3 regions of the Eubacterium sp. genome follow, and region 3 is predicted to be linked to each of the others. Evidence: predicted binding sites of a transcription regulator. Region 3 holds the regulator's gene; each other region holds the start of a gene.
What was found. The regulator HrcA, encoded in region 3, represses chaperone genes, less so after heat shock. The targets are predictions, from matches to a motif close to TGTTAGCACTCNNNNNNNNNGAGTGCTAACA.
Positions count from the first base shown of each region.

Region 1: ACZM4J_RS10725 (co-chaperone GroES) is a predicted target of HrcA. The motif match lies at 1,375-1,405, and genes of this name have one in related genera.
Region 2: ACZM4J_RS03010 (Hsp20/alpha crystallin family protein) is a predicted target of HrcA. The motif match lies at 2,202-2,232, and genes of this name have one in related genera.

Region 1 is NZ_DBLZZO010000033.1:10,582-17,708, forward strand. Features, by position in the region: gene ACZM4J_RS10715 (hypothetical protein) at 1-210, opposite strand, end outside; gene ACZM4J_RS10720 (DNA-3-methyladenine glycosylase family protein) at 422-1,300, shown strand; gene ACZM4J_RS10725 (co-chaperone GroES) at 1,460-1,744, shown strand; gene groL (chaperonin GroEL) at 1,766-3,388, shown strand; gene ACZM4J_RS10735 (cation-translocating P-type ATPase) at 3,718-6,327, shown strand; gene ACZM4J_RS10740 (hypothetical protein) at 6,462-7,127, shown strand, end outside.
Region 2 is NZ_DBLZZO010000005.1:72,043-79,169, reverse strand. Features, by position in the region: gene ACZM4J_RS03030 (flavodoxin) at 1-18, shown strand, start outside; gene ACZM4J_RS03025 (metallophosphoesterase family protein) at 144-497, shown strand; gene ACZM4J_RS03020 (MATE family efflux transporter) at 508-1,854, shown strand; gene ACZM4J_RS03015 (discoidin domain-containing protein) at 1,886-2,140, shown strand; gene ACZM4J_RS03010 (Hsp20/alpha crystallin family protein) at 2,391-2,852, shown strand; partial or broken gene ACZM4J_RS03005 (ABC-F family ATP-binding cassette domain-containing protein) at 3,136-5,070, shown strand; gene ACZM4J_RS03000 (DEAD/DEAH box helicase) at 5,119-7,127, shown strand, end outside.
Region 3 is NZ_DBLZZO010000007.1:30,480-37,606, forward strand. Features, by position in the region: gene prmA (50S ribosomal protein L11 methyltransferase) at 1-495, opposite strand, end outside; gene dnaJ (molecular chaperone DnaJ) at 1,031-2,197, opposite strand; gene dnaK (molecular chaperone DnaK) at 2,206-4,059, opposite strand; gene grpE (nucleotide exchange factor GrpE) at 4,102-4,728, opposite strand; gene hrcA (heat-inducible transcriptional repressor HrcA) at 4,748-5,791, opposite strand; gene ACZM4J_RS03770 (DegV family protein) at 6,097-6,930, opposite strand; gene ACZM4J_RS03775 (LOG family protein) at 7,037-7,127, opposite strand, start outside.

The DNA of each region.
Region 1 (7,127 bases), on a different contig from region 3:
CTTAACTTTTCGTTTGTTAATTGTAATTACAACCTTAGTAGAATCTCCGTTGTCATCAGTTACAACATCAAATGCTTTTGAATCGTCAAAATCTTCAAAAATATCTTCGTCAATATCTTTTTCTTCCTTGCGTTTCTTCACATATAATGCACCACCAACAGCGGCTCCGGTAACTGCTGCTGTTCCAAATAATTTTTTTAAAAATCCCATATCTAAACCTCCAATTATTATTCTAAATATATTTGTATTAGTCGTTACAAATTTTCTTTAATTATAATACGAAACTGCCACAAAATAAAGTAAGAATATATATTTAGTATAAGCTTTTTTTCATGATATATTAATTGGTAAATGATTCTATTGAATCTGATAATTAAAAATGTTAGGCTAGTGTTATTATGAAATACATTAGGAGAAAAAAATGAGAATATACCAGCAAAAAAATAATACAATTATAGAGGGAATAAATGATTTTAATTTGGAACAGACTTTAGAATGTGGTCAGTGTTTTAGATTTTATAAGCAAAATGATAATGAATATGTAGTTGTTGCCTATGAGAAATTAATACATGTAAAACAGGAAGATGATAATTTGATTTTCTTCAATAATTCTATAGAAGAAGTCGAAAATATTTGGATTGATTATTTTGATTTGAAACGTGATTATGGAAAAATCAAAAATTTTTTATTGCAAAATGACAAAAAACTGGAACCTGCAATAAAGGAAAAATATGGCGTTAGAATTTTAAATCAACAGTTTCATGAAATGCTTATATCTTTTATTATTTCCCAAAATAAACAAATTCCCCATATTAAACAGCTTGTAAAAAGAATTAGCGAAAAATATGGAAATTATCTGGGTACCATAAACAATGAAAAATATTATTCATTCCCATCACCAAAGGTTCTTGGAACAATAACGGAAGAAAGCTTTAGAGAAATGAAAACAGGTTTCAGGGCACCATATTTGGCTGATGCAGTGGAAAAGATTAGTAGTGGCTATTTATGTGAGAAAACTTTTAAGAATTTAAATGAAGAGCAGGCACGAAAAAAACTAATAGAAATTAAAGGTGTTGGTGAAAAGGTCGCCAATTGTGTAATGCTTTTCTCACTTGGCTACAGAGATGCTTTTCCAATTGATGTATGGATAAAAAGAATTATGGAGTCAGTTTATTTCAATGGTGAAGATACATCTAAGGAAAGGATTGCTGAATTTGCCAGAGAAAAATACGGAGAGTACGGTGGCTATGCCCAACAATATTTATTCTGTTTTGGCAGAGATAACAAGGTAGGAAAATAAAAATGTAACAGTTTTGTTAATTTTTTATTATTTGGGTTGCATTTAATAAGAAAAGTGATAATATATGTATTAGTGATTAGCACTCATAATTAAAGAGTGCTAACAAAACATAAAAAAGCAGGTCTAGAACCTATGAGTATAACATATGGAGGTAACAAAATGAAATTAGTACCATTAGCAGACAGAGTAGTATTAAAACAGTCTACTCCTGAAGAAAAAACAAAGTCAGGAATTATTTTAACAAGTCAGACACAGGAAAAACCACAGCAGGCAGAAGTTGTTGCAGTTGGTCCCGGTGGATTAGTTGATGGAAAAGAAGTAACAATGCATGTTAAAGTTGGGGATGTTGTTATCTTTTCAAAATATGCAGGCAATGAAGTTAAATTAGATGATGAAGAATACATTATTGTAAAACAGTCAGACATACTTGCAATAGTTGAATAATTTTTATAGGAGGCATTTATTATGGCAAAGGAAATTAAATATGGAGCAGAAGCAAGAAAGGCTCTTGAAGCAGGTGTAAACCAGTTAGCAGATACAGTAAAGGTAACACTTGGACCAAAAGGAAGAAACGTAGTTTTAGATAAATCATTTGGGGCACCACTTATTACAAACGATGGTGTAACAATTGCAAAAGAAGTTGAATTAGAAGATGCTTTTGAAAACATGGGAGCACAGATTGTAAAAGAAGTTGCAACAAAGACAAATGACGTTGCAGGTGATGGTACAACAACAGCTACAGTTTTAGCACAGGCAATGATTAACGCAGGTATGAAGAATTTAGCTGCAGGTGCTAACCCAATTATTCTTAGAAAAGGAATGAAGAAAGCTACAAATTGTGCAGTTGAAGCAATCGCTGACATGAGCAGTGTTGTAACAGGAAAAGAACAGATTGCAAAGGTTGCTGCAATTTCAGCAGGTGACGAAGAAGTTGGTAACATGGTTGCAGATGCAATGGAAAAAGTTTCAAACGACGGTGTTATTACAATTGAAGAGTCAAAGACAATGAAAACTGAACTTGATTTAGTTGAAGGTATGCAGTTTGACAGAGGATATATTTCAGCTTACATGGCAACAGATATGGAAAAGATGGAAGCAACATTAGAAGATCCATATATTTTAATTACAGATAAGAAGATTTCTAACATTCAGGAAATCCTTCCTGTACTTGAACAGATTGTACAGTCTGGTGCAAAACTTTTAATTATTGCTGAAGATGTTGAAGGTGAAGCTCTTACAACACTTATCGTAAACAAGTTACGTGGTACATTTAATGTAGTAGCTGTTAAGGCACCTGGATATGGTGACAGACGTAAGGAAATGTTAAAAGATATTGCTATTTTAACAGGTGGTCAGGTTATTTCAGATGAACTTGGTTTATCTCTTGCAGAAACTAAGATTGAAGATTTAGGTAGAGCAAAATCTGTTAAGGTAACAAAAGAAAATACAATTATTGTTGATGGCCTTGGAGCATCAGAAGAAATCGAAGGAAGAGTTGGTCAGATTAAGGCTCAGCTTGAAGAAACAACATCAGATTTCGATAAAGAAAAATTACAGGAAAGACTTGCAAAATTAGCCGGTGGTGTTGCAGTAATAAGAGTAGGTGCTGCTACAGAACCAGAAATGCAGGAAAACAAGTTAAGAATGGAAGATGCTTTAAACGCAACAAGAGCAGCTGTAGAAGAAGGAATTATTGCAGGTGGCGGATCTGCTTATATCCATGCTTCAAAGAAAGTTGCAGAATTAGTTGATTCACTTGAAGGTGATGAAAAGACAGGAGCTTCAATTATTCTTAAGGCTCTTGAAGCACCATTATTTACAATTTCAAAGAATGCAGGACTTGAAGGTTCAGTTATTGTAAATAAAGTAAGAGAATCAGAACCGGGAACAGGTTTTGATGCACTTAACGGAAAATACGTTAAGATGGTTGACGCCGGAATCCTTGATCCTGCTAAGGTTACAAGAAGCGCTTTACAGAACGCAACAAGTGTGGCAAGTACATTACTTACAACAGAATCCGTTGTTGCAAACATAAAAGAAGATGTTCCTGCTATGCCAGCTAACCCTGGTATGGGAATGGGCATGTAATTTATGAAATTTGCCTCTGAAAATTTTAGGTCTGGAATTTTTATTAGAAATTGTACTAGGATTTTCGATTGCAGTGTGATATAATAACAGAAAATTATAGACCTTTACAACAAAAGGGGAGTAGTTGCATGTTTTACATGTTCTGGTTTTCGTCAGTACGTTCATAATTGAACCGGAGGCCAGAGAACTAACAAGATTTAGTTGAACGAGACTTTTTGTGCATTATTTTTGATGCACAAAAATCTCGTTCTTTTTTATTTACAATGAATTCCAAGGGAATTCATTGTAAATAAAAAAAGAAAAATGCAAATATTAGCAAGGAGGTTCCCATGGAAAATTATCAAAAAACAAAACAACAGCTAAAAGAACAATTTGGAACTTTTAATGGTCTAACATCAAAAGAAGCAGAAGAAAAATTAAACTCTTTCGGAGAAAATATTTTAGAACAAACAGAAAAGAAAACATTTTTTCAAATATTTTACGACCAGTTTAATGATTTACTTGTTATTATTCTAATTATTTCGGCGCTTATTTCATTAGCATCGGGTAATGTGGAAAGCACTATTGTAATTTTGGTAGTAATAATTTTAAATGCAATTTTAGGTACTGTTCAATATTTTAAAGCTGAGAAATCTCTTGATGCCTTACGAGAATTATCATCACCTGTGTCTAAAGTAATTAGAAATGGTGCAAAAATGGAAATTCCATCAAAAAAGATTGTGCCTGGTGATATTTTAATATTGGAAGCAGGAGATATGGTGCCTGCTGATGGCAGAATAATAGAGAATTATTCTTTACAGGTAAATGAAAGTTCTCTTACAGGCGAATCTTTAAATGTGGATAAGGCAGATATAGTTTTACAGGATGAAACTCCACTTGCAGATAGAGTGAATATGGTGTATTCAGGAACATTGGTAACTTATGGTAGGGCAAAAGTTATTGTCACAAATACAGCCATGGACACAGAAATTGGTAACATTGCTTCCCTTATGAATGACACCAAAAATAAGAAAACGCCTTTACAGATAAGCATGGATAATTTTAGCAAAAAACTAGCACTTGTAATTATGGGAATATGTGGTTTTGTTTTACTTCTTAGTTTAATTAGAGGGCAGGCATTACTTGACTCACTTATGTTTGCTGTAGCACTTGCAGTAGCAGCGATTCCAGAGGCACTAACATCTATTATTACAATTGTTCAGGCAATGGGAACAAGCAGAATGGCAAAAGAAAATGCAATAATAAAGGATTTAAAAGCTGTTGAAAGTTTAGGTTGCGTATCTGTTATCTGTTCAGATAAAACAGGTACTTTAACACAGAATAAAATGACAGTAGAAGATATTTATGTAAATAATAAAATTCTAAAACCTGAAAATTGTTCCTGTGATGATTTAACAGAAAGATTTTTAATTTATAATGCAATACTTAACAATGACTCAGAAATTTCAACTGAAAAAAATATTGGTGATCCAACAGAAACCTGTTTATTAGAAATGGTCGAAAGAGCTAATATTTTAAAAAATGAAACTTATGTAAATCTTAGAAATAAATTTCTAAGAGAAGAAGAAAATCCTTTTGACTCTACAAGAAAAATAATGAGCACTCAGTATGAGATTGATAATAAAAAGATTGTTTTCACAAAAGGGGCAGTAGATGTTTTAATTAACAAAATTAAAGGCATTAGTTTAAATGGTAAAGTAAAAGACATAAAAGAGTCAGACATAGAAAACATATTAGAAACTAATTATAATTTTTCAAAAAATGGTTACAGGGTTTTAGCTTTTGGATATAAAGAAATTTACAAGGAAGAGAACTTAAGTTTTGAGAATGAAGAAGATTTTGTATTTTTAGGTTTAATTTCAATGATGGATCCACCAAGAACAGAATCAAAGGAAGCTGTAAAGAATGCAAAAGAAGCCGGCATAAAACCAATAATGATTACCGGTGACCATAAAGAAACAGCAAGAGCCATTGCAGAGAAAATCGGTATTTATAATGAAAATGATTTGGTTATGACAGGGGAAGAACTTGACAGAATTAATGACAAAGAACTAAATGATAAAATCAAAAAAGTATCAGTATATGCAAGGGTATCACCTGAAAATAAAATCAGAATTGTTGACGCTTGGCAAAGACAGGGAAATATTGTGGCAATGACAGGTGACGGTGTAAATGACGCACCTGCGTTAAAAAAAGCAGATATCGGAATTGCAATGGGAATTACCGGCACTGAAGTTTCAAAAGATGCATCATCAATGATTCTTGCAGATGATAATTTTGCCACAATTATCAAAGCTGTTTCTAATGGTAGAAGTGTTTATAGAAATATTATTAATTCAATATTGTTCCTTTTGTCAGGGAACTTAGCTGCAATTATTGTTGTATTAATATGTTCATTGCTTAATTTAGATGTACCATTTAAGCCGGTTCATTTATTGTTTATTAATTTGTTGACAGATTCCCTTCCGGCATTGGCAATTGGTATGGAAAAAGTAGACAAATCATTATTGAAAATCAAACCAAGAAATCCTAAAAAGGGAATTTTTACGCAGAAATTTACAAAGGAACTTTTACTTTATGGTTGTTTAATTTCTATAGTAACTTTTGCTGGATTTTTAATGGGGGATAGGACTTCGTCGTTAAAGGCAAGTACAATGGCATTTGCAGTATTAACATTGGCAAGATTATTTCATGGGTTTAACTGTAGAAGTGATTTATCAATTGTAAAAATAAAATTAGGAACAAATAAATGGATTATTGGAGCATTTGCAATAGGTGTAATTTTACTACTGGGAGTTTTAACTATTCCGCCATTAAAAACAATGTTTATGATTGAGGATTTAGATATAATGGAATTAGTGAAGATTTTAGCTTTAGCATTTTTACCAACTTTAATAATCCAAATTAAAAAGAGTATATGTGACCTTTTTCGAAAATAGATAAAATTTTTTGGTGATTTTTAATAATATAAAAAACATTATTTGTACACATTGTTTAAAAACGTTTTTTTATTTGGAATAGTAAAACTATTATGATAAAATAACTTTAAATTTCGGAAAAAGGAGCGAAGAGAATGAACAAAATTAAGAAAAATGTAATTTCGTTTGTTTTAGTTATGGCATTAGTATTAACAAGTGTAACGGTTATGCCGGTTAGCGGAGCAACTAATGTTACAACTATTTCAAATTTGAAATTTGTAAAAAATGATGACGGTTCATGTACAATTACATGGAACAAATTAGATGGTGGTTCTTATAATATTTACAAGGCAAGCAGTAGATTTGCCAAATATGAAAAAGTAGGAACATCTTCTGATGCAAGTTACAATGACAAAGATTATAATGGTGAATATTACAAGGTTTCATTTGTAAAAGATGGAAAAGAATATACTTTGTCTAATCCAACATCTTATGAAATTAAGACATTTGGATATAACACAGCAATATTCGAGGACACTGATAATACAACAGAAGTTCAAAAATATATTGATAACGTTTATAAGACAACAGAGGCAGGTCAGTTTATTTCTGACAGATATGCAATGATGTTTGCACCTGGAACATACAGCGACAATCTTAATGTTAATGTAGGTTTTTACACACAGGTTGCAGGTATGGGAATATCACCCAAAGATACAACTTTAGGCAATATTACATGTAAAGCTGAATGGATGAAGGGCAAGAAATATGATGGTTCAGTTAATTACAATGCTTTATGTAATTTCTGGAGATCTGTTGAA
Region 2 (7,127 bases), on a different contig from region 3:
GTTAAGGCTTGGTTTTAATTGCCAAAGTTAAAGAATTATTTGTGTAATAGAAATCTCTTGGGATTTCTATTGCATAAATAAAGTTCAACTATGGAATGGTAAAATACAACAATATGGATTAACCAGAAAGGAATGGAGAATTTATGATATTTATTTGGGTTGTGCTTCCAATTATTGCAATTGGAGCAGTAGGATTTTACCTTTTTAGAAAAATCTACAGGGCAGTTGATTTCTTTAAAGGTGAAATGAAAAAGTCTAAAAAGAACATATCAGCAATAGTTGGAACAGCCTTGATTTTGTCAGGTCATACACACGCTGGTCAGATTTTACCAATAGGTTTGATTTCGCCATTGTTCCATATGAATGATTTGAATTATGGCTATGTGAAAGAGAGCAATCTTAATGAGATAGTTACATCCGGAATTGCAGGTTGGGGGTATCCAATAAGAACTGAAAAGCATTCAGAGTATGCGATTATAGATATTAAAAATAAATAAGGAACACATAATGGCAAAGAACATAGATTTAACAAAAGGTAATATTTCAAAAGGCTTGTGGGCGTTTGCAATTCCGTTGATGCTGGGAAATGTAATGCAACAGTTTTACAACTTAGCCGATACATGGGTAGTGGGAAGATTCATTGGCAACACCGCTTTAGCAGCAGTTGGCTCGTCATATACTTTAATGACGTTTCTTACATCCATTATTATTGGGTTATCTTTGGGAAGCAGCACTTTTATTTCAATGGCGTTTGGAAACAAAGATAATAGAATGATTAGAAACGGAATTGTTATATCTTCAGAAATTACCTGTGGTCTGACAATAATACTGATAATAATTTCATACACTTTTTTAGATAAAATTATAAAGGTTTTAAATGTGCCAGATAACACATTTGCTGATATGCGTACATATTTGTTTTATGTATTTATAGGATTTTTTGCAACGTATATTTACAACTATTGTTCCAACCTGTTAAGGGCAGTTGGCAATTCTGTAACACCTTTAATTTTTCTTGGCGTTTCTGTGGTGTTAAATATAATACTCGATTTATATTTTGTAATTGGACTTGGTATGGGAATAATTGGAGCAGCAGTTGCTACGGTAATTTCCCAGTATATTGCAGGGCTTGGAATATTGATATATTACATAATAAAATATCCGGAATACAGAGTCAGAAAAGAAGATTGCAGGTGGAGCAAAAGCAATTTTAAAAATATCCTGTCACTATCAGGTTACACCTGTATTCAGCAGTCGGTGATGAACCTTGGCATACTTATGGTTCAGGGAATAGTTAATGGATTTGGACAAAATGTAATGGCGGCATTTGCGGTGGCGGTGAAAATTGATACCATTGCCTATATGCCCGCACAGGATTTTGGAAATGCCTTTTCTGTTTTCGTAGCCCAAAATTATGGTGCCAATCAAAAGCAGCGAATTAAAGAAGGTGTAAAAAAAGCAGGTATTAGTGTAGTCCTATTTTGCCTGGGAATAAGTGCTTTGGTATTTATATTTGCAAGACCACTTATGTCAATATTTGTAAGCAGTAAGAGTGCAGCAGTTATAAGTACGGGAGTGACTTATTTAAGAATAGAAGGTGCCTTTTATGTAGGAATTGGAATTTTATTTATGCTTTACGGTTTTTATAGGGCTATAAATAAGCCATTAATGTCAGTAATTCTTACAATAATTTCTCTTGGAACACGAGTTGTTTTAGCATATTATTTATCAAAAATACCGGTTATAGGAGTAATTGGTATTTGGGTAGCCATACCAATTGGTTGGTTTTTATCGGATTTGACGGGCATATTAGGATACAAATTTATTAATAAAAACACTGAAAAAACCTTATAATGATATGCTCCCTATATAGTAGACAGATTGAATAATTAAAAATCTACTATATAGGGAGCATATCATAAAATGGGCGTTCCAGTGCTTTTTTTATGCCTATAACGCAAAGGATTATGGGGCAGAGGGAAGTGGAAATAATGATTCAAGATGGTCATCAAATTTTGCAGATGATGCATGGCTTATAATTGACCTTGAAAAAACATATATGATTAACAAGGTTGTAATTAACTGGGAAGCTGCATACGGAAAGGCGTATGACATTTTAGTGTCAGTTTACGGAAAATAGACTCACAGGCTGAAAGCACAAATTGGAAAGTTCACAAAAAATTCACAAAAAATTCACAAAAAATTAGCACTCACCTCTTGACAGTGCTAACAAAAAGGACTATAACATAGTTGTACAAAGAAAAAGGTACAAAGATAAATACAAAAAGGCTAAAAGGTCTCAACGTGATGGCGCACAACAAATTAGTCGCTACGCCGTAGCGCATGACAAATTAAGTTTTAGTTATGTAATATGGAAGGAGAGATGACTTATGATGATGCCTAGTATTTTTGGAGAAAACTTATTTGATGACTTTATGGATGATTTTTCAAGAGGCTTTGATTTCCCAGAGTTCCCAGATGTTGACAAGAAATTGTATGGTAAACATGCTAAGAATTTAATGAAGACTGATGTTAAGGACACAGAGAATGGCTATGAAGTTTCTATGGATCTTCCAGGATTCAAAAAAGACGAAATAAAGATGAAACTTGAAAATGGTGTATTAACAATTAATGCAGCTAAAGGATTAGACAAGGACGAGAAAGATAAGAAGGGTAAATATGTAAGACGTGAACGTTATGCAGGTAGCCTAACAAGAAGTTTCTATGTTGGTGATCATGTAACTGTTCAGGATGTTCATCCTAAATATGAAAACGGAATTTTGTCTTTCACAGTTCCAAAAGAAAACAAACAGGTTGAAGAAAAAGAAAAATTTATAGAAATTGAAGGATAAATAAATTATTCATATGGTTGTTTAGAGAATAAGCAATAAATGAAAAAACCTAGGACTACAGTAATGTGTCCTAGGTTTTTTTGTGCTCCGTATGTTTGTGGACAACATACAGGGCACCTGAAGAATTTGTCAAAAATCATACAACTGTCTAAATATTTCCCAGCATAAAATTAAGCTAAAACGGTTCTGTTTATTGTTACGGTTTTCTACATATGTGTTATACTAATAGCAAAAAAGTTTAACGAATTATAGACAACAAAAATTTTATGGAAAGAGGCATTAAGTGAATATTTTATCATTAGAAAACATTACACATTCATATACAGAAAGGAAATTATTTGATGACGCAAGCTTTTACCTTCATGAAGGCGAAAAAGTCGGAATCATTGGCATAAATGGGACAGGAAAATCAACACTGCTAAAAATTATGGCAGGCTTAGAAGTACCTGACAGTGGAAATGTCATAAAGGCATCTAATTTGATGATACATTATCTGCCACAGAACCCGAAGTTTAATGAAGACGACACAGTAATTGAAAGTGTGCAGAATATGGTACATCATCATGCAAACGAAGACGAGTTAGTTAAGGCGAAAGCCATGATGACAAGACTTGGTATAAATAATTTTGAACAGAAAACAGGTGAATTGTCCGGTGGTCAAAGAAAAAGACTTGCTTTAGTTTCTGTGCTTATTACACCTTGTGATATTTTGATTTTAGATGAGCCTACAAACCATTTAGACAGTGAAATGGCAGAATGGTTGGAGAATCAGTTGCGCGCATTTAAAGGGGCCTTAGTTATGGTAACTCATGACAGATATTTTTTAGATAGTGTTACTAATAGAATTATCGAGTTAGACAAAGGAAAAATTTACAGTTATAACGAAAAGTATTCTGGATTTTTACAGCGTAAGGCAGAAAGAGAAGACAGTCAGAAGGCAAGTTAACGCAAAAGACAAAGTATTCTCCGCAAGGAGATTCAGTGGATGCAGCGTGGCGCAAGAGCAAGATCAACAAAACAAAAAGCTCATATACAGCGCTATGAAAATCTTAAGAATCAAAAAGGAATAGTTGAAGATGATAAAATTGAATTAAGCAGTATTAAGTCAAGAATGGGAAAAACTACAATTGAGCTTGATAAAATCTCAAAGGCTTATGGTGCGAATACGGTTTTAATTAAGGATTTTACTTACAACTTCTTAAAAGGTGACAGAGTTGGCTTCGTAGGAAAAAATGGTTGTGGTAAAACAACTTTAATGAAAATTATAGATGGTAGAATTAAACCTGACAGTGGAACTGTAACAATTGGACAGACTATCAAAATCGGCTACTATACACAGGAAATTGAGACAGACCAACAAGGTGGAATTGCTTACATGGATCCACAGGAAAAAGTTATTGATTACATAAAAAATACAGCGGAATTTGTTCGTACAGAGGATGGGTTGGTTTCTGCATCAGCAATGCTTGAAAGATTTTTATTTCCATCTTCCCAGCAGTATAGCAAAATAGAAAAACTTTCAGGTGGTGAAAGACGTAGACTTAATCTTTTAAGAGTGCTTATGGAAGCACCAAATGTTTTGATTTTAGATGAGCCTACAAATGATTTGGATATTGAAACAATGACAATTTTAGAAGACTACTTGGATAGTTTTGATGGCATTGTAATTACAGTAAGCCACGACAGATATTTCCTTGATCGAATAGTAAGAAGGATTTTTGCTTTTGAAGGTAATGGAGTGATTAGTCAGTATGAAGGTGGATATACAGACTATATTAATAAGAAGAAACAGCAGGAGGTTGCGGGAAATGCCGGAACTTTAAGAGAAAAAAATACTGGAAAATCAGGTAGTGGTTCAGGTGCCGTGCAATCTGCAAATATAGGTAATGCAAAGAGCACAGGAAGTATTAAGGGGAATGGAAAACAAAATACAGGAGAAGCATCGAATAGTCAAAAAAAAGATGACTATAAACACAGAAATAAAAAATTAAAATTTTCATATAACGAACAAAGAGAATATGAAACCATAGAAGATGATATTGCTAACCTTGAAGAAAAGCTGGAAAGACTGGATAAAGAGATGAATGAAAATGCAACTAATTCTGTTAAGTTAAAAGAATTAATGGAAGCTAAAGAAGAAACGGAAAATCTTTTAATGGAGAAAATGGACAGATGGGAATATTTGGAGGACTTGGCGAAAAGGATTGGGGAGCAGTAGAGTCTGCTAAAGACGAGTTCAGAACATTGATGTGAACAGGAGAAATAGATGATAGATGTAAAATCAATTAAAGCGTGTACAAATAGTCGATTTTATGAGAGAGGCAAAGATTTATATTATAGAGGAAAAGTCTTAAATATTGATGTTCAGGAAGACGGCGATTGGATTATTATACATGCTGATGTTAAAGGTAGTGGACATAATATATATGACATAGAATTAGAAGTAGATGCTGAGGATGGAGATATTATGGCATCAGATTGTTCATGTCCTGCTGCAGAAAGTTATTATGCTATGTGCAAGCATTGTGTAGCAGTAGCTTTTGAATATAACAATCAATGTGAAAATCAGATACAGAAATTTACATCAAAGGAAGAAGCATTGTATAAGTTACAAAATATGCAGGGAATTACTAAAGGAATAAAAGTTGCAACTAATCCATTACTTAAAAATATTTTAGACCAATACACAAATGAGAAAATGCTACCAATTCTAAATGGGGATTTGTATGGAAAAATAGAGTTAGAACCATTTCTTTCAATTGAAGGGTACAGACGAATGTCTGTTGAATTTAAAATTGGAACAGATAAAAAGTATGTTTTAAAAGATTTAATTGAATTTGTCAAAAACATAAAAGAAAAAGAAAATCATTCCTATGGAAAAAATTTGGAATTTGTTCATATAATGGAGGCGTTTTCGCCTGACTCAAGAAAGATGGTAAAGTTCATTGAGGATTGGGTTGCCAGAAACAAAAATACATATTCTATATTTGGATTTTATGGAAATACTTATCAAAAGGTCAGACATATTCCATTAGACGAGAACAGTCTTGAAGAGTTTCTTATGGCAACTGAATATAAAGAATTCGCATTAGATGTAGATGGTGCCAAAACAACGTATAAAGTGGCAAAAGAGAGCTTTAATGAAAATGCCAGCTTTGATTTAAAAATACAAGGTGATGATAGCGGTGCAAATATAAAAATTCAGCAATTGTTTGCATATAAAGGTAACAATAAATATATGATATTTAAAGAAAATTGTGTTTACATGGAACCTTTAGAAAATTGGAAACTTTTAGATGAATTAATGATTTGTGCAGATGAATATGCAGGCGATATTTATGTAAGCAAAGAAGATTTACCTTCTTTCTGCAATATCCTGTTACCTAAAATAAAAGGATGTTGCAATGTGGAATTAGTAGATTTTGATGAGAGTAAATACGTTGTAACAAAACCTGAATTAAAAACATATTTGGATATGCCACAGGAAGACATGATTACATTTAAAGCACAGGCAATTTATGGTGAGAATGAATATTCTGTATTTGATCAGGAAAATGTGGCACTTAGAGACTTACAAACAGAGAAAATAGTATCAGATATTATCAAAACTGTAAGCAATGCTTATGATAATGAAAATAAATTAATGGTTTTAGATAATGATGAGGAAAAATTATATTTACTGCTAACAAAAGGGATTGAGAGATTGCAACAGGTCGGCGAGGTTTTCGTATCTGATGCAATAAAGAAATTACAGGTAGTTCGGTCGGCAAAAACTACTGTAGGAATTTCTCTTTCAGGAGATTTGCTGGAATTAAATATTACATCAGATGAAATGTCAATGGATGAACTTGTAGATTTGATTTGCAGATATGACAGAAAGAAAAAGTATTACAAATTAAAAAACGGAAACATATTCTATGCAGATAGTGAGCAGTTGGACAGACTTTCTATCATAAAAGATAATTTACAACTAACTGACAGGGAAATGAAAAAAGGAACAGTTAAGGTGCCAAAATTCAGGGCGTTATATTTAGATGAGCAGGTTAAGGACGAAGAATTTCTTAAAACAAATAAAAGTACTGATTTTAAAAAGTTAGTTGATAATATAAAAAGTGTAGAAGAATATGATTTTGAAATACCACAAAGTCTTAACGGTATTTTGAGAAACTATCAAAAGGAAGGCTTTAGATGGATAAAAGCTTTGCATGAAAATGGTTTTGGAGGAATATTGGCAGATGATATGGGATTGGGAAAGTCCCTTCAGGTAATCTGTTT
Region 3 (7,127 bases):
ACAAAGCTGAGTTGTGTCATGTTTTCCTGTGCCAAATGCAGTTCCCGGATCAATTTCTATCATTTCCATGTTCTTGTGACTTTCATCAAGTTCTTCCCAAGTTGGCTTAATGAAGAAATTATCTACTGTAAATGACTTGAAATATTTCTTCCAATTGTTTACCCAGTCTACATCTTCTGTCATAGTTTTCTCGATTGTGCCTTCACCTACATCTAGAAATGACTTTGCTTCTTTTAACTTTTCTCTCAAAGTATCAAGTAACTTTTCATTGTCCGCATCCTGTGAATCTTCCTCTGTGTAAAAACTTACATAAGCTGTTCCATCATCTTCCGGCAAATCTGCTAAATAATCTATAAATTGTGCTTTTTTCTCTTCCTCTGTTAGTTGTATATTATCTTCAACTTCCATACCTGTTATTCCAAGATCAATTAAAATACTACACACGAAATCACTTGCCTGTGTTGTAGTTTTCAATCTATATTTATTCCACTTCATAGAAACTCCAATCTTCTTTTCAATTCATATTTATAAATTATTACTATAAAACTAAAATATCATAACACACATAGAGAATTTAAGCAAATTTATCAATTTTCTTGTCATTTGTTTTCTTATCATTTTTAGATATTTTCAATCTTTCCACCCCTTTAGATTGTTATAACTTCTTAGGGGTGGATTTCCTGACATTTCTTCGATTTTTTCTTCTCATATTTTTCTATATTTTCAGTTTTTTCCACCCCTTTAGATTGTTATGACTCCTTAGGGGTGGATTTCCAAGGACTTCTTCATTTTTCTCTTATCATATTTTTGTATACTTTCAGTTTTTTCCACCCCTTTAGATTGTTATAACTTCTAAAGGGTGGAAACACCATAATACCTGCCATAACTGTATCCCCCGAACAATAGCAAATTAAGCCAAAAGACAAAAGAATGAATAGAGCCACACAAATAAGATATAACCAAAAAGAGCCGTGCCTTAACAACTCTAAATTGTTAAAGCGACAGCTCTTTTCCATCCATATTTCCTAAACTAGAAAAATTTCTTTTTCTTCTTTTTTGTTTTCTCGTGTTCTGATTTGTTATCATCAAATTCCTTTAATGAATTTCCTGAAATCTCGTCAAGTTTCTTGATTAAGTCTTTTTGTTCATTGTTAAGTTTTGTTGGAACCTTAACAACTAATGTTGAATACTGATCACCTCTTGCATTCTGATTGTGTACATTGCATACACCTTTTCCTCTTAATCTAATGCGGGTACCTGTTTGTGTTCCAGGCTTAATGTTGAACTTAACATCGCCATCTACTGTCTTAACACGAATGTCGCCACCTAAAGCAGCCTGTGCAAAAGATATAGATGTTGTTGTATATAAATCCATTCCATTACGTTCAAATTCATTACTTGGAATTACTCTGATATCTACAAGTAAATCACCTCTTGGACCGCCATTTGTTCCAGGCTCGCCTTCTCCTGTTTTTCTGATTCTCTGCATATCGTCTATACCTGCAGGGATATCAATTGTGATTTTCTTTCTTGTAGACTTGTAGCCTGCTCCATGACAGTCCGGACATTTTTCTTTAATGACTTTACCTGTACCATTACAGTCCGGGCAAACCTGTGTGCTTTGCATCATGCCAAACATAGTCTGCTGACGTGATACATACTGTCCTTTACCACCACATTTGCTACATGTTTCAGGAGATGTGCCTGGCTTTGCTCCACTACCTTTACAAGTGCTACATTCTTCCTTAAAGTTAATTGTAACTTCTTTCTTACAGCCAAATACAGCCTCTTCAAAAGTAATACGGAGTCCTGTTCTAACGTCGGCTCCACGTCTTGGTCCATTGCTAGGGCCTCTACGTCCACCGCCACCGAATAGGTCGCCAAAAATGTCTCCAAATCCACTTCCGCCAAAAATATCACCGAAGTCAAAATTGTTAAAATCAAATCCGCCGGAGCCACCTGCACCACCATCAAAGGCAGCATGACCAAACTGGTCATACTGTCTTCTCTTGTCTGCATCACTAAGCACTGCGTATGCTTCAGATGCCTCTTTAAATTTTGTGGCAGCTTCCTCATCACCCGGATTTGCATCGGGATGATATTTCTTGGCTAATTTTCTATATGCTTTCTTTATTGTTGCTTCGTCAGCGTTCTTATCAACGCCTAGCACTTCATAATAATCTCTTTTATCTGCCATGATCTATTTTAAACCTCTGTAAAGTCTCCATCTACTACATCATCTTCCGGTTTTGAACCTGCTCCCATGTCAGGACCTGCACCCTGTGCTCCTGCAGCCTGTGCCTGTTCATACATCTTTGAGAATAACTGCTGTGCAGAATTCATTAATTTTTCTTTTCCAGCCTTTAATTCTTCAACCTGAGCTTCTGTTGGTTCATTTTCACCAATTGCTGCTACTGTTGCTTTTAATGCATCAATGTCAGCCTGAACAGCCTGCTTATCAGCATCTGCTAATTTATCACCAGCTTCATTCATTGCTGTTTCTGTCTGTGTGATAATTGAATCAGCTTCGTTCTTAGCATCAATTGCTTCCTTACGTTTCTTATCAGCTGCTTCAAATTCTGCAGCTTCTTTTACAGCCTTATCAATATCTTCATCTGACATATTTGAACCTGCTGTAATTGTGATGTGCTGTTCCTTACCTGTTCCAAGGTCCTTAGCTGATACATTTACGATACCGTTTGCATCAATATCGAATGTAACTTCAATCTGTGGAACACCTCTTCTTGCTGGTGGAATTCCATCAAGTCTGAACTGACCAAGTGATTTATTATCTCTGGCAAACTGTCTTTCACCCTGTACAACATTGATATCAACGGCTGTCTGGTTATCTGCTGCTGTTGAGAAAATCTGGCTCTTCTTTGTAGGAATTGTTGTGTTTCTTTCAATAAGTCTTGTAGCTACACCACCCATTGTTTCAATTGATAATGAAAGTGGAGTTACATCAAGAAGAAGGATATCGCCGGCACCTGCATCACCTGCTAATTTACCACCCTGAATTGAAGCACCAAGTGCAACACATTCATCAGGATTCATCTTCTTTGATGGTTCATGACCTGTTAACTGTTTTACCTTATCCTGTACAGCTGGGATTCTTGTAGAACCACCAACTAATAATACCTTGCTAAGTTCTGATGCTGAAATTCCTGCATCCTTTAAAGCATTCTGTACTGGGATTGCTGTTCTTTCAACTAAATCTCTTGTTAATTCATCAAATTTAGCCTTTGTAAGTGTCATATTTAAATGCTGTGGTCCCTGTTCATTTGCTGTAATGAATGGGATGCTAATTTCAACCTGAGTAGCTGATGAAAGTTTCTTCTTTGCATCTTCTGCTTCAGCTTTAATTCTTTCCATAGCCATCTTGTCACCTGAAAGGTCAATTCCTGTCTTTGACTTAAAGTCTGCTACCATGTAGTCCATAACTTTCTTATCAAAGTCATCACCACCAAGTTTGTTATCACCGTTTGTTGCTAAAACTTCGATTACACCATCACCGATTTCGATAATAGATACATCAAATGTACCACCACCTAAATCGTATACCATAATCTTCTGTTCCCCTTCGTTATCAAGACCATAAGCTAAAGCTGCTGCTGTTGGCTCGTTGATAATTCTCTTAACATCAAGTCCTGCAATCTTACCGGCATCTTTTGTAGCCTGTCTCTGAGCATCGTTAAAGTAAGCAGGTACTGTAATAACAGCTTCTGTAACTTTTTCACCAAGGTAAGCTTCTGCATCAGCTTTTAACTTCTGAAGAATCATAGCTGAAATAGCCTGTGGTGTATATTCTTTTCCTGCTACATTTGCCTTGTAATCTGTTCCCATATGTCTTTTAATTGATGAGATTGTTCCTTCTGCGTTTGTAACAGCCTGACGTTTAGCCTGCTCACCAACTAATCTTTCTCCATCTTTCTTAAATGCTACTACTGATGGAGTTGTTCTTGCTCCGTCTGCATTTGTGATAACTGTAGGTTCTCCACCTTCCATAACAGCTACACATGAGTTTGTTGTTCCTAAATCAATACCAATAATCTTTCCCATTTTATTTTCCTCCTAATAAATATATGATTATTTCAAATAAAACTAATTAGCTACTTTTACCATACTGTGTCTTACCACTGTATTTCTGTATTTATAACCTTTCTGTAATTCCTCTGACACAACGTTTTCACCAAGTTCGTCATTGTCTTCATGCATTACAGCGTTGTGAAGTTCAGGATCAAATTCCTTTCCCTTCGCCTCAATTGCTTCAACTCCAATATCTTCAAGAGTCTGAAGTAACTGTTTATATATAAGATTCATTCCCTGTCCTACAGGTGATTCTAAATCTTCTTCACTAAGTGCTGCAACTCCTCTTTCGAAGTTATCAACTACAGGTAAAATCTTTTCAATAATTGATTTTGCGCCTGTTTCAAACATTGCTGTTTTTTCTTTATCACTTCTGCTTCTAAAATTTTGAAATTCTGCAAATAGTCTTTGATATTTATCATTAAGTTCTTCTATTTGCTCATCTCTCTTATCTTTTCGCTTGAAGCCTTTTTTCTTTTTCTTTTCAGTTTTCTCTTCTGAAGCATCTTCTGTTTCCTGTGTTTCCTTGGATTCTTCAGTCTTCTCTTCTGAATTCTCAACTTCTTGGTTCTCTTCCACTGCAGATGCTTCTTCTACATCTACTTTCTGGTTTTCTTCCAAGTCCTTATTTTCCTTTTCCATTGGACTTTCCTTTCTAAATTTATTCTTTGTCGTTAAAGTTTTCATTTAACTGTTCTTTTACAACTCTTAAGGTTTCAACAACCTTTTCATAATCCATTCGCTTTGGACCAATGATACCGATTGTTCCTTTGAAACCATCTTCTAATTCGTAAGTAGCAGTTACAACACTGCAATCCTTCATGGACTGAACCGGACTCTCGTTTCCGATGTAAACCTGAATTCCGGTTTCTTCATCACTTTCGTTAATCAATTCTGTTAGCTGTGACTTTTCTTCCAGTGTGGTAAGAAGCTGACTTGCTCTCTCCTTGTCACTAAGTTCAGGATATTTAAAAATATTTGTTGCACCTGATGTGTAAATCTTCATTTGCTCCTCAGTGGAAATAGCTTCTGTTATTGCCTTAAGCACTTCATTAACCAAATCCTCATATTCACCTGCCTGTGAAGTCAATGCTGAAATAACACCTAAGTTAATTTCCTCTAAAGCCAAACCTGCAAGTGCTGTGTTAAGTGCCACGTTAAGTCTCACTATCATTTCCTGACTTACAACTCTGTCAACATTAACAATCTTATTCACTACGTGGTTCTTATCGGAAACCACTGTGCACAACAACTGTTTTTCTTCAAGTACAGATAACTGTATGAATTTGATTTTGTTTCCCTGAGACTTTGGAGAAGAAACCATTGTGGCATAGTTTGTATTGTTTGCTAAAACCTTTGCCATATTCTGGAGAAGTGTCTCAACCTTGTCAACTTTTTCAATTAAAAGGTCTTCCTTCTCGCTAACCTTCTTCTCACGCTCATCTAATTCTGACATCTTATCTTTGAGCATGTGGTCTACATAAAATCGATAACCTTTATCAGTAGGAATTCTACCTGCTGATGTATGAGGCTGAACTATATAACCCATTTCCTCAAGATCAGACATTTCATTTCTGATTGTTGCTGAACTAAGATTCAGATCTGTGTATTTAGAAATTGTTCTTGAGCCAACCGGTTCCCCTGTCTCTAAGTAATTTCTAATTACTGCATCCAGAATCTTTTCTTTTCTTTCATTCAGTTCCATAGATTACTCCTTTCTATGGTTTTAAGACTATTAGCACTCGTGTTGTTTGAGTGCTAACATCTTTTCTATGGTCTAATCTATCACTATCAATATTCTTTGTCAACACTTTATTTTAAAAAGAATTGTAAATTAAATGTAAAAAAAAGTTGTCATTATTTTAATACTCTTAAGTCCGTTAAACTATAGAATATTATCCTAACAACAACTTTCTTATTCTCTTTAACATAAACACTTTAATTGATTTTATGTTAATGCTTTATATTTTCTTATTTTCTTTGTTCTTATGTAAGACCATAAAGCAAGAATTACTCTGCTACATAAACAATTCCGTATGCTTCAGGTCCGATGTGTGTACCAATTGTTGGTCCAATCTGTAATCTGTCTGAAACTTCAATATTAGCTTCTTTCAATCTGTCTGTAAAAGTTTCATTATTTACAGTTCCAATTGAATATATACTGTAAACCGGGAAGTCTGTATTAATTGTGTCGTTTGAAATCAACTTCATAATATCATTTAAAGCTTTTTTCTTTCCAATGCTCTTTGCCTTAATACCTACTTTTCCATCTTCTGTAAAATAAATTAAAGGTTTTATTTTTGCAATTGTGCCAATTCCTGCTTCGATTTTTGACAAACGACCACCTTTATACAAATTATCCAATGTATCAAGCACTGCATACATTCTAACCTTTGGCTGAATTTCTTTAATAGCCGCAACTATTTCTTCTGCTGTCTTGCCACTGTCTCTTAACTGTATGCCATAGTCAACCAAAACCTTAATAACAAAAGTAGCTGATAATGAATCAACTATATGTATCTTATCATATTCAACCATGTTCTTAGCTAATGTGGCACTTTGAATCAAGCCACTTAAACCTGATGAAAGTAAAATACATATAAGCTCGTCTCCATCTGCCTTAATTTTTTCAAATATGTCAATAAAATCCTGTGGTGATGGCTGAGCTGTTTTAGGGAACTCATCTGATTCCTGTGTTAATTTATAAAATTCATCCTTAGAAATTTCACCGTCTCTAAAACTCTTATCTCCTACACTAATCGCTATCGGTATGTACTCTATCCCTTTTCCCTGTAACTGTTCTTTATCATAATCAGAACCTGAGTCAATTAAAAATTTTATCATTCTGCATCTCCTTTTAACCAAAACAAAAGCTGTTCACAATAGTTTACTTTATGAACAGCTTGTATTTTGTACTTTACTACACATTTGCAATTTAGTCAAATTTTTATTATTTTACAATCATCTCTTCAATATCTTCAAATGTATTAGCAACGCTATACACTCTTGATAAATCGCAGTGGAACATTCCCTGTTCCTTC